DNA from 3 places in the Lysinibacillus sp. OF-1 genome. Region 3 is predicted to be linked to each of the others. Evidence: riboswitches for the same ligand, from Rfam matches in the RefSeq annotation. Region 3 holds a riboswitch; each other region holds the start of a gene.
The links. Region 3 has a riboswitch for lysine ahead of NV349_RS16530 (aspartate kinase). Riboswitches for the same ligand answer to the same signal wherever they lie in the genome.
Positions count from the first base shown of each region.

Region 1 (3,288 bases), 1.2 Mb from region 3:
AAGTGGGCGATCGCGTTGAAAAAGGTGAATTCATCGTTGAACTTGAAACAGATAAAGTAAACGCTGAAATCATTTCTGAAGAAGCAGGTGTATTAACACAAATTTTAGCTGAAGAAGGCGATACTGTACTAGTTGGTCAAGTTATCGCAGTAGTAGAAGCAGGCGAAGGCGCAGCACCTGCACCTGCAGCGGCTCCAGCTGAAGCAGCTCCGGCTCCAGCAGCGCCACAAGCAGCATCTGCACCAGTAGCAGCGGCTCCAGTTGTAGAAGAAACTTCTGGTGAGCGAGTAATCGCCTCTCCAGCAGCACGTCGTCTTGCTCGTGAAAAAGGTATCAACCTTGCAGCAGTATCTCCAGTAGATCCACAAGGACGTGTACGTGTACAAGATGTAGCAGCTCATGGTACAGCTCCAGCTGTAGCACCAGTAGCAGCACCTACATCAGTAGCAACTTCAGGTGGCCCAGTAGTATTTACACCAGCAGCTAATTCTGACCGTGTAACAGTTGAAAAAATGAGCCGTCGTCGCCAAACAATTGCTAAACGTTTATTAGAAGTGAAACAATCAACAGCAATGTTAACAACATTTAACGAAATTGACATGACAAATATCATGGCACTTCGTAAACGTAAACAAGAAGAGTTTGTAAAAGCAAACGACATCAAACTTGGTTTCATGTCATTCTTCACAAAAGCTGTTGTTGCGGCACTAAAAAAATACCCATACGTAAACGCTCAAATCTCTGGCGATGAAATTCATTTAAATAACTTCTTTGATATCGGTATTGCTGTATCAACTGAAGAAGGTTTAGTTGTACCAGTTGTACGCGATGCAAACAGCAAAAACTTTGCAGAAATCGAAAAAGATATCGCTAACTTAGCGACAAAAGCTCGTGATAAAAAATTAGGCTTAAATGACATGGCTGGTGGATCATTCACAATCACAAATGGTGGTGTATTCGGTTCATTAATGTCAACTCCAATCATGAATGGTACGCAAGCTGGTATTTTAGGTATGCACTCAATTGTTAACCGTCCAGTTGCAGTAAATGGTGAAGTTCAAATCCGTCCAATGATGTATGTAGCACTTTCTTACGATCACCGTATCATCGATGGAAAAGATTCTGTAGGATTCTTAAAAACAGTTAAAGAATTAATCGAAAATCCTGAAGATTTACTATTAAATTCATAATGCCATTCAACCCTGCGAACAATGTTCAGCAGGGTTTTTTTATGCATGACGAAAGATTTTGATCGATTCTATGTTTGAAAGAGTACTAATGTTATATCGTTTAGAGGAGCAAAAAAGACATAAACACAACTTTTCTCACATAGAGCACATACTCTATAATAAAAATTTGTTTTAATTTTCAGAAATATCGATAGAAGCTTAACGATTTAAAATGAATAGAGAACGAACAATATCCTAATATTGTCATTAGTCAGAAAAATGTTAAAACTGTCTTGACGAGTGTACTAGTTTTATAGTAGTATCTAAATATCAATTAAATAAACAAACCTCACTAACGTTTACCAGTGAGGTAGAGGCGCGGTATTTATTAGTTCATTGTTGAGTTCAAGCAAGCGAAGACGCAATGAAGAAGGAAATATCGCCGAAGTATAAAAGGAGCTCGTACTTTTATGCTGGGTCTGCAGTGAATAAGTGCAGGACTGTCCTAGTAAATGGATTTCCAGATTTACTAGGTTGTGCTATCTCGGAAAATGGAAATTATAGTGAGGATTTGGGCAACTGTCATACAAGGTAAGACCTAAGTTCAATATACTTAGGTCTTTTTTATTACAGTTGTCTTATTTTTTTACAGAAAAGGGGAGTTTTTTATGAAAAGAAAATGGTTGTTAGTAATGATCTCTATCATGACAGCAATTGTGCTAGCTGGATGTGGCACTAGCGACAAAAAGGATGGCGGTTCAGGTGATGCTGGTGCTGACAAGGAAGCAAGTGGCGGTGAATTCCGAATCGGAATGGAGGCTGGCTATCCACCATTTAACTGGACACAGCAAGGTGATGCTAATGGTGCAGTGAAAATTGCTGATAATGCAGAGTATGCAGGCGGCTACGATGTCCAAATGGCAAAAAAAATTGCTGAAGGCTTAGGCAAAGAGCTAGTCATTGTCAAAATGGAATGGGACGGATTAGTACCAGCGCTACAATCTAACAAAATTGATGCGATTATCGCGGGTATGTCACCAACTGAAGAGCGTAAGAAAACGATTGATTTTACAGAAAACTACTATACTTCTGATTTCGTTATGGTTATTAAGAAAGGTAGCAAGTATGAAAATGCAAAATCGATTCAAGATTTCTCTGGTGCTAAAATTACTTCACAATTAAATACATCGAACTACAACGTTATTGATCAAATTAACGGTGTAGAAAAACAAACAGCAATGGAAAGCTTCCCCGCAATGCGTGTCGCTTTAGAGGCTGGCAAAATTGATGGCTATGTAGCAGAACGTCCAGAAGGTATTTCCGCTGCTGCTGCCAACGATAAGTTCACATATGTCGCATTTGAAGAAGGCTTTGATACGGATCTTTCCAATACTTCGATTGCTGTAGGCTTACGTAAAGACGATGCAAACCGTGAAAAAATCAACGAAATCCTAAAAGGTATTTCGGAAGACGATCGTCAAGCGATTATGGAAGAAGCGATTTCTCAACAACCAGCAGCACAATAATGACAAGGCACGGGCTAGTTGCTGGTCCGTGCATGATCATTTCATCATTATCAAAATGAGAACCTCTCTACATAATGATAATGTCCTAGCGTAACAAATCATAGAATAGTAGAAATAGCTAGGACACGAAGGAAATAAGCAAGCAACATGACATTGTTAGGAGGAACATCATGAGTCTTGAATGGATACTTTCAATTATTGAAAACAACTGGCAAATGTTTTTACGAGGTGCGTATTATACGTTACTGATTTCGATTATTAGTACAATTATTGGTGCATTCATCGGATTTTTCATTGGAATTATGCATACGATTCCAGTTCGTAAAAAAGGTTTAAAATTTTATAGCTTAAAGCTTATTAATTTTATCCTGACATGCTATGTTGAATTTTTCCGTGGTACACCAATGATTGTACAGGCTATGGTAGTCTACTACGGACTAGATATTGCATTTGGTATCGATATGCATTTTATTACAGCAGGTATTTTAGTCGTTTCCCTTAACACAGGGGCCTATATGGCAGAAATTGTTCGAGGTGGTATTGTCTCGATTGATAATGGTCAATACGAGGCAGCGTCGGCAATTGGTATGAAT
Region 1 is NZ_CP102798.1:2,204,967-2,208,254, forward strand. Features, by position in the region: gene odhB (2-oxoglutarate dehydrogenase complex dihydrolipoyllysine-residue succinyltransferase) at 1-1,190, shown strand, start outside; lysine riboswitch at 1,533-1,719, shown strand; gene NV349_RS10705 (transporter substrate-binding domain-containing protein) at 1,838-2,695, shown strand; gene NV349_RS10710 (amino acid ABC transporter permease) at 2,866-3,288, shown strand, end outside.
Region 1: it holds a riboswitch for lysine, as region 3 does, so the genes downstream of both, NV349_RS10705 (transporter substrate-binding domain-containing protein) here and NV349_RS16530 (aspartate kinase) in region 3, are expected to answer to the same signal.

Region 2 (3,288 bases), 1.6 Mb from region 3:
CCGTCTTACTGAACTGCTAACCTTACTACAGCAATTGGACAAATAAAACGTCTATACCTATATAGAAGTAAAGCAGATGGGAAATATGAGCAGTTATCCCATCTGCTTTATTTTAATGGACATATTCGTCTTTAGAAGCTCTCATTGAGCAAAAGAAAAGAATGGTCGCCACAGCTACAAAGAGCCAACCAGCAATATTCCAGCCACCAAATAAATCATGTAAGTAGCCAAAAAGAATAGGGCCAATGGCGGCAAATAAATAACCTAATGATTGTGCAAAGCCTGATAAATCTGCTGCCTCAAATGCCGTGCGTGTACGAAGTGTAAAGAACATCATCGCTAAGGCAAATGAAGAACCTCCTGCTAAACCTAAAAGAATCATCCACAGTACCCCAAGACTTGTCCACTCCATGACAACTCCAGTAAAGCCTATTAAATAGAAGAATGTAAACATCACTACAAGAGGTCTTTGAGAAGCCATTTTACTTGCAATGATAGGCACAGCCAATGCCATTGGTACTTGTGAAAATTGCATGATAGAAAACATCCAACCAGCTTTGTCAGGAGCCAATCCCTGGGCGATGTAGATTTCGGGAATCCAAGCAGCAGTCGTATAAAATAATAAAGACTGTAATCCCATTGCACCTGTGACAGCCCAAGTAACAGGTGACTTCCATAAGGGTGTACTCGTCATTTTAGAGGTAGTGGCTGGCTCAGGTTTATTTGATTTCAATTGAGGTATCCAAATTAAAATCGTTACGACCACTAGTACAAGTGCAATGGACAGCGCTCCTTGCCAGCCAAATGATGAATTGGCTATAGGATAGCTAATACCTGCGCCAAGCCCAGCCGTTAAGTTCATCGACATAGTGAAAAATGCCATTAATAAACCAACATGGTATGGAAATTTTAATTTTAATAATCCTGGAATCAGCACATTTCCAAATGATATCGCTATGCCGATTAGTACAGTACCAAATACAAGTAACCCCGTTGTACCAAGGGAACGTAGAACAATCCCCAAGGCTAATAAAATAGTGGATAAAAATAGTGTTAGCTCAAGCCCTAGTTTGCGTGCTACAACGGGCGCAAATGGTGAGATGGTAGCAAAAGCGAGCAATGGAATCGTTGTTAGAAAGCCTGCAAGTACATTAGAAATACCAAGATCGTCACGGATAAATGATATAATAGGGCCAACAACAGTTAGTGGCATTCTTAATGTAGAGGCTATAAAGATAACTCCGAAGACTAAAAGTAAGGTTGTTCCCCTCCAGCTAATTTTTTTACTCGGAAAACTAGCGGAATGATCATTTGTAGTCAAAATAAATCCCCCTGTTCGTAACCGCTCTAATTGAACTACTATAACACTTTAACAAACTAATAAAAATAGTAGAAGATTCACAAAATACAGAACATTTATTGTTATATTGAAATGTCAAAGGTCTTATGCTAATATAATAAGCATCATAAATTTAATAATTATATGCCTCATGTTTGTATTGAGGTAGAGGTCGCGATATTTATAAGTATGCTAATGGAAATGACAAGCATTGATGAGATTAGCTGAAAGGGAATATTGCCGAAGTGTGAGGGGACTTGAAAACCTCATGCTGGGGCTGTCTCCGAAAGGAACAGAACTGTCACGTTTGCACAACGTGTTGAGCTATCATTTAGGAAAAACTGAGGATTAACTTAGCCATCACAGTGTATATGTGATGGCATTTTTTTGCCTCGTAAATAGGAAGGAAGCTATATCGTGAGTGAAATAAAAGTAAATCAGCTCGGACATAAAGCGCCAAAGCTGAAAAAAGAATTGAAAAGCCGTCATATCACAATGATTTCTTTAGGCGGTACAATTGGTACGGGACTATTTTTAGCCAGTGGTGGTGCCATTGCACAAGCTGGACCTGGTGGTGCATTGCTTGCCTACGCCCTAATCGGTATTATGGTGTACTTTTTAATGACAAGCTTAGGGGAAATGGCTGCCTATATGCCATCATCCGGTTCATTTAGTACGTATGCAACAAAATTTGTAGATCCAGCACTAGGCTTTGCATTAGGCTGGAACTATTGGTATAACTGGGCAATCACTATTGCAGCAGAAATTGCGGCAGTATCCTTAATTATGAAATATTGGTTCCCTGATAGTTCATCAGCCCTTTGGACAGTATTATTTATTGCTGTTGTACTGTCATTTAATTTACTTTCTGTAAAGAGCTATGGAGAAAGTGAATATTGGTTTGCGATGATTAAAGTAGTGACAGTCATTGTTTTTATTATTATCAGTTTATTAATGATTTTTGGTATTTTAGGTGGACAGGCACCTGTAGGCTTTACTAATTTCTTTATTAGTGATGGACCATTTCACGGTGGCTTCCTAGCTACATTTGGAATTTTCCTAGCAGCCGGATTTTCATTCCAAGGAACAGAGTTACTTGGGATTACAGCAGGTGAAACAGACGATCCAGGAAAAAATATTCCAAAGGCTGTTAAATCCGTATTCTGGCGTATTCTTTTGTTTTATATTTTAGCAATTGGTGCAATCGGAATGTTGATTCCATTTACAGATGAACGCTTATTATCAGAAGATATCGCAGTATCACCGTTTACATTAGTGTTTGACCGCTTAGGTATTGCCTTTGCAGCTTCGTTAATGAATGCCATTATTTTAACGGCTATGCTGTCAGCTGGAAATTCAGGGCTTTATGCATCATCACGTATGCTATGGCAATTAGCAGTGGATGGACATGCGCCTAAGTTCTTCACAAAGCTAAGTCGTCGAGGAATACCAATTTATGCATTGATGGCAACATTAGCTGTAGGTTGCTTAGCTTTTTTAGCGTCTTTCTTTGGTGATGGCGTTGTTTATATTTGGCTGTTAAACGCCTCTGGTATGTCTGGTTTTATTGCATGGCTCGGCATTGCCTTTAGTCATTATCGCTTCCGTCGTGCATTTGAGGCACAGGGCCTAGATCCAAAGCTATTACCTTATAGAGCAAAATTGTACCCGTTTGGACCACTATTTGCCTTTACTGTTTGTATGATTGTGGTCATTGGGCAAAATTACACGGCCTTTACGGGAGACCAAATTGATTGGTATGGGATATTAGTTTCTTATGTTGGAATCCCACTATTTTTACTGTTATGGTTTGGCTACAAAATCAAGCACAAAACAAAAATGCTTTCACTTCAAGAATGTGATTTAAAAGTGGAAGATTAAATAGTAGGGCTGTTCTGTAAACTAATGAATGATTGGTTTATGGGACAGCTTTTTATGTCTTAATCGTC
Region 2 is NZ_CP102798.1:272,990-276,277, forward strand. Features, by position in the region: gene NV349_RS01305 (hypothetical protein) at 1-46, shown strand, start outside; gene NV349_RS01310 (CynX/NimT family MFS transporter) at 113-1,321, opposite strand; lysine riboswitch at 1,498-1,674, shown strand; gene NV349_RS01315 (amino acid permease) at 1,757-3,220, shown strand.
Region 2: it holds a riboswitch for lysine, as region 3 does, so the genes downstream of both, NV349_RS01315 (amino acid permease) here and NV349_RS16530 (aspartate kinase) in region 3, are expected to answer to the same signal.

Region 3 (3,288 bases):
TTTTCTCGAAAAATCTATCATTACTTTATTACTGTTGAATTTTAAGAAAATTCTAAGAAAGAAGGATAACAATGTTAAACACTCCATCTCCTACAATTTCATCATTTGGTTATGAGCTCATTCGCGATCATATTCTATCTTCTATCCTTGGTAAACATGAGAATGATGTCCTTTATTGGGCAGGTAAAGAGCTTGCTCGCAAGTTCCCATGCAAAAGTCAAGACGAACTTATCGCATTTTTCGCAGATGCCTGCTGGGGTACACTAGAGCTCATGAAGGAATCAAAGGATGGTCGCATTTTCCAATTGACAAATGACCCTGAAATATTGCAAATCAAACAACGAAGCTTTAGACTGGAAGCAGGATTTATAGCAGAGCAAATTCAATTAGCTAAAGGCTACCTTACAGAATGCTATGATGAAAAGCGAGAAAAGCAGCACTATGTCATGTTTACAGTCAAATGGGATGTCAAGGAACGTATTATGAATACCATCCCTACTGAATGATGAAAAGGATTGTCTCCCTATTCAACGGGATGACAATCCTTCTTTTTTCTTCCTTTAATTTCGGACTATTACATAAAATACTGTTTCTTCTATTATTATATATAAAGTGCTTGCTCTAAATTGAATTCATCATGCAAGGCATTTGCTGCACGAATCATATCATCCTGTGGTACAACAACAGACACTTTTATTTCAGACGTACTAACCATTTTTATAGGGATATCTTCACGACGTAATCGATCAAACATGCGAGCAGCCACACCTGGATTAGAGGCCATACCTGAACCAATGATAGAAACCTTCGCCAACCCTATTTCAAAGTCAGCAAAACTAAAGCCAAGTGACAATTTACTATCTTCTAGAACACGCAATGTTTCCGCAAATTCTTCTTTTAAAATGGAAAAAGACACAGTTGGTTTTAAGCCATCAATGATTGCCTGTACAATAATATCTACATTAATGCGGTTTTCTGCAAGGATTGTAAACATATCTGCCAATGCACCATCGGCATACGCATCATACCCCACTGTTAAACGGATAATATCTGACTCAAAGGCTACACCACGGACGACTAAATTTTTCTCCATTTCCACTTCCTCCTTCAATAAAGTACCTACTGACTCTACTAAGCTAGAGCGTATAATAACGGGCATTTGAAATTTTTTTGCTAACTCCACTGCACGAGGATGAATAACATGTGATCCTAAATTAGATAACTCCAGCATTTCATCATAGGAGATTTCCTGCAGCTTTTGAGCTTTGCTGACATAGCGTGGATCTGCTGTATAAACACCGTCAACATTTGTGTACATATCAGTTCGCTCTGCTTCCAATGCTACCGCGAGTGCTATAGCTGTTGTTTCAGCTCCGCCTTTGCCAAGTGTAGTAATATTTTGTTCCTCATCAATACCCTGTTCTCCAGCAATCACTACAATTTGTCCCTGTACAAGATGTTCTTCAATACGACTGTCATCGATATAGTCAATACGTGCATGACGATACTTACAATCTGTATGTATACCTGCTTGCCATCCAGTTAAGGACACTGCCTCATAGCCCGCTTCCTGTAATGCGATGGCAAATAAAGCGCTGGATAATTGAGAGCCCGTAGACACGACTGCAGCTAATTCTCGTTTGGGCACTTCGTCCGTTAGTTGATGTACCATCGTTTGCACATCTTTCATTGTGTGTCCCATTGCTGCAACGACCACGACTACATCGAAGCCTCTGTCCTTTTCAGCAATCGCCTTCCTTGCTGCCTCTTGGATTTGTTCAGTAGAAGCTAGTGCAGCCCCTCCAAACTTCATCACTATTTTAGCCATTTCTTGCGTTCTCCTTTCCAGTCATATATTTCACCTGCTTCTAGAAAACTAAAAGGCAGCCTCCACATAACGTGAAAGCTGCCTATAACATGTACAATGATCGTAACTTGTGCATGTGTGATAGCTCTCCGAAACTTTTAGAATCGACAATCTTACATTTCTTAAATGTAAAACCAGTACAACAAAGGAAACAACAATGCTATACTTCGGCAAGCTCCCCTTTCACACACGATCTCTGGACTTGTTCATCCTCCATTGTGTTACTCTTGAATCTTGCACCTCTATCATCACCATAAAGTGAATGTATTCAATTGGTTTAACGCTGGCGTCAACATGCTAGCCACACCAGTTCGCTATTCATCACATTGACGAACAATGTTATTTACAACCTTAGCACATGTCTATTCCTTTGACAATGACTCTTGCTGAAAATAGCTATAAATTTGGCTCGCTAAATTAGCAGGTATTCCTGCCTCCTGCAAAGCTAGCTCGCTCGCCTCTCGAATTTTCTTAACTGAACCAAAATGTTTGAGCAACTGCTGCTTGCGTTTTGGCCCCACACCTTCAATATGGTCTAACACCGATTGAATGGCATGCTTCTCATGCTGTTGGCGCAAGAAGGTAATAGCAAAGCGGTGAACTTCGTCCTGAATTCGTTGTAATAAATAAAAGCCATCACTAGTACGCTTTAAGGCAATTACTTCTGGTGGATCACCAAACAATAGCTGCGACGTATTATGCTTATCATCTTTTGCTAAACCTGCAATCGGTATAACAAGTCCAAGCTCATCTTCTAGTACTTCACGGGCGACTTCCATTTGCCCCTTGCCACCATCAATTAAGACCAAATCTGGCAATGGCAAGCCTTCCTTTAAGACACGCGAATATCGCCGACGTATAACCTCTTGCATCGCACCGTAATCATCATGCTTTGCAGCCGTACGCGTTTTGTATTTACGATATTCCTTTTTCGCAGGCTTTCCATCAATGAAGACAACCATAGCCGATACAGCATCCGTGCCATGCATATGACTATTGTCAAATGCCTCAATTCGTAATGGCGTTGAAATACCTATTGCTTCACCAAGTGCCTCACAAGCACCAATTGTCCGTTCTTCCTGCCGTTCAATTAGCTGGAATTTAGCTGCCACAGCAATCTCAGCATTTTTAGTTGCTAATTCAACCAATTCCCTCTTTTGACCTCTTTTTGGTGTAAGAACTTTAAGCTCTAATAACTCCGTTAAGATGGCTGCATCAATTGCTTGTGGAATAAAAATTTCTTTCGGCTTAATATGCTCTGGTTTTTCATAAAAGCGGCCAACAAATGTTAAAAACTCTTCCTCAGCATCTTGATAAATTGGGAAAACCGAGACATCACGCTCAATCAGCTTTCCTTGGCGAACAAAGAAAACTTGCACACACATCCAGCCTTTTTCGACGGCATAGCCAAATACATCGCG
Region 3 is NZ_CP102798.1:3,366,110-3,369,397, forward strand. Features, by position in the region: gene NV349_RS16525 (YslB family protein) at 72-506, shown strand; gene NV349_RS16530 (aspartate kinase) at 602-1,828, opposite strand; lysine riboswitch at 1,942-2,120, opposite strand; gene uvrC (excinuclease ABC subunit UvrC) at 2,230-3,288, opposite strand, start outside.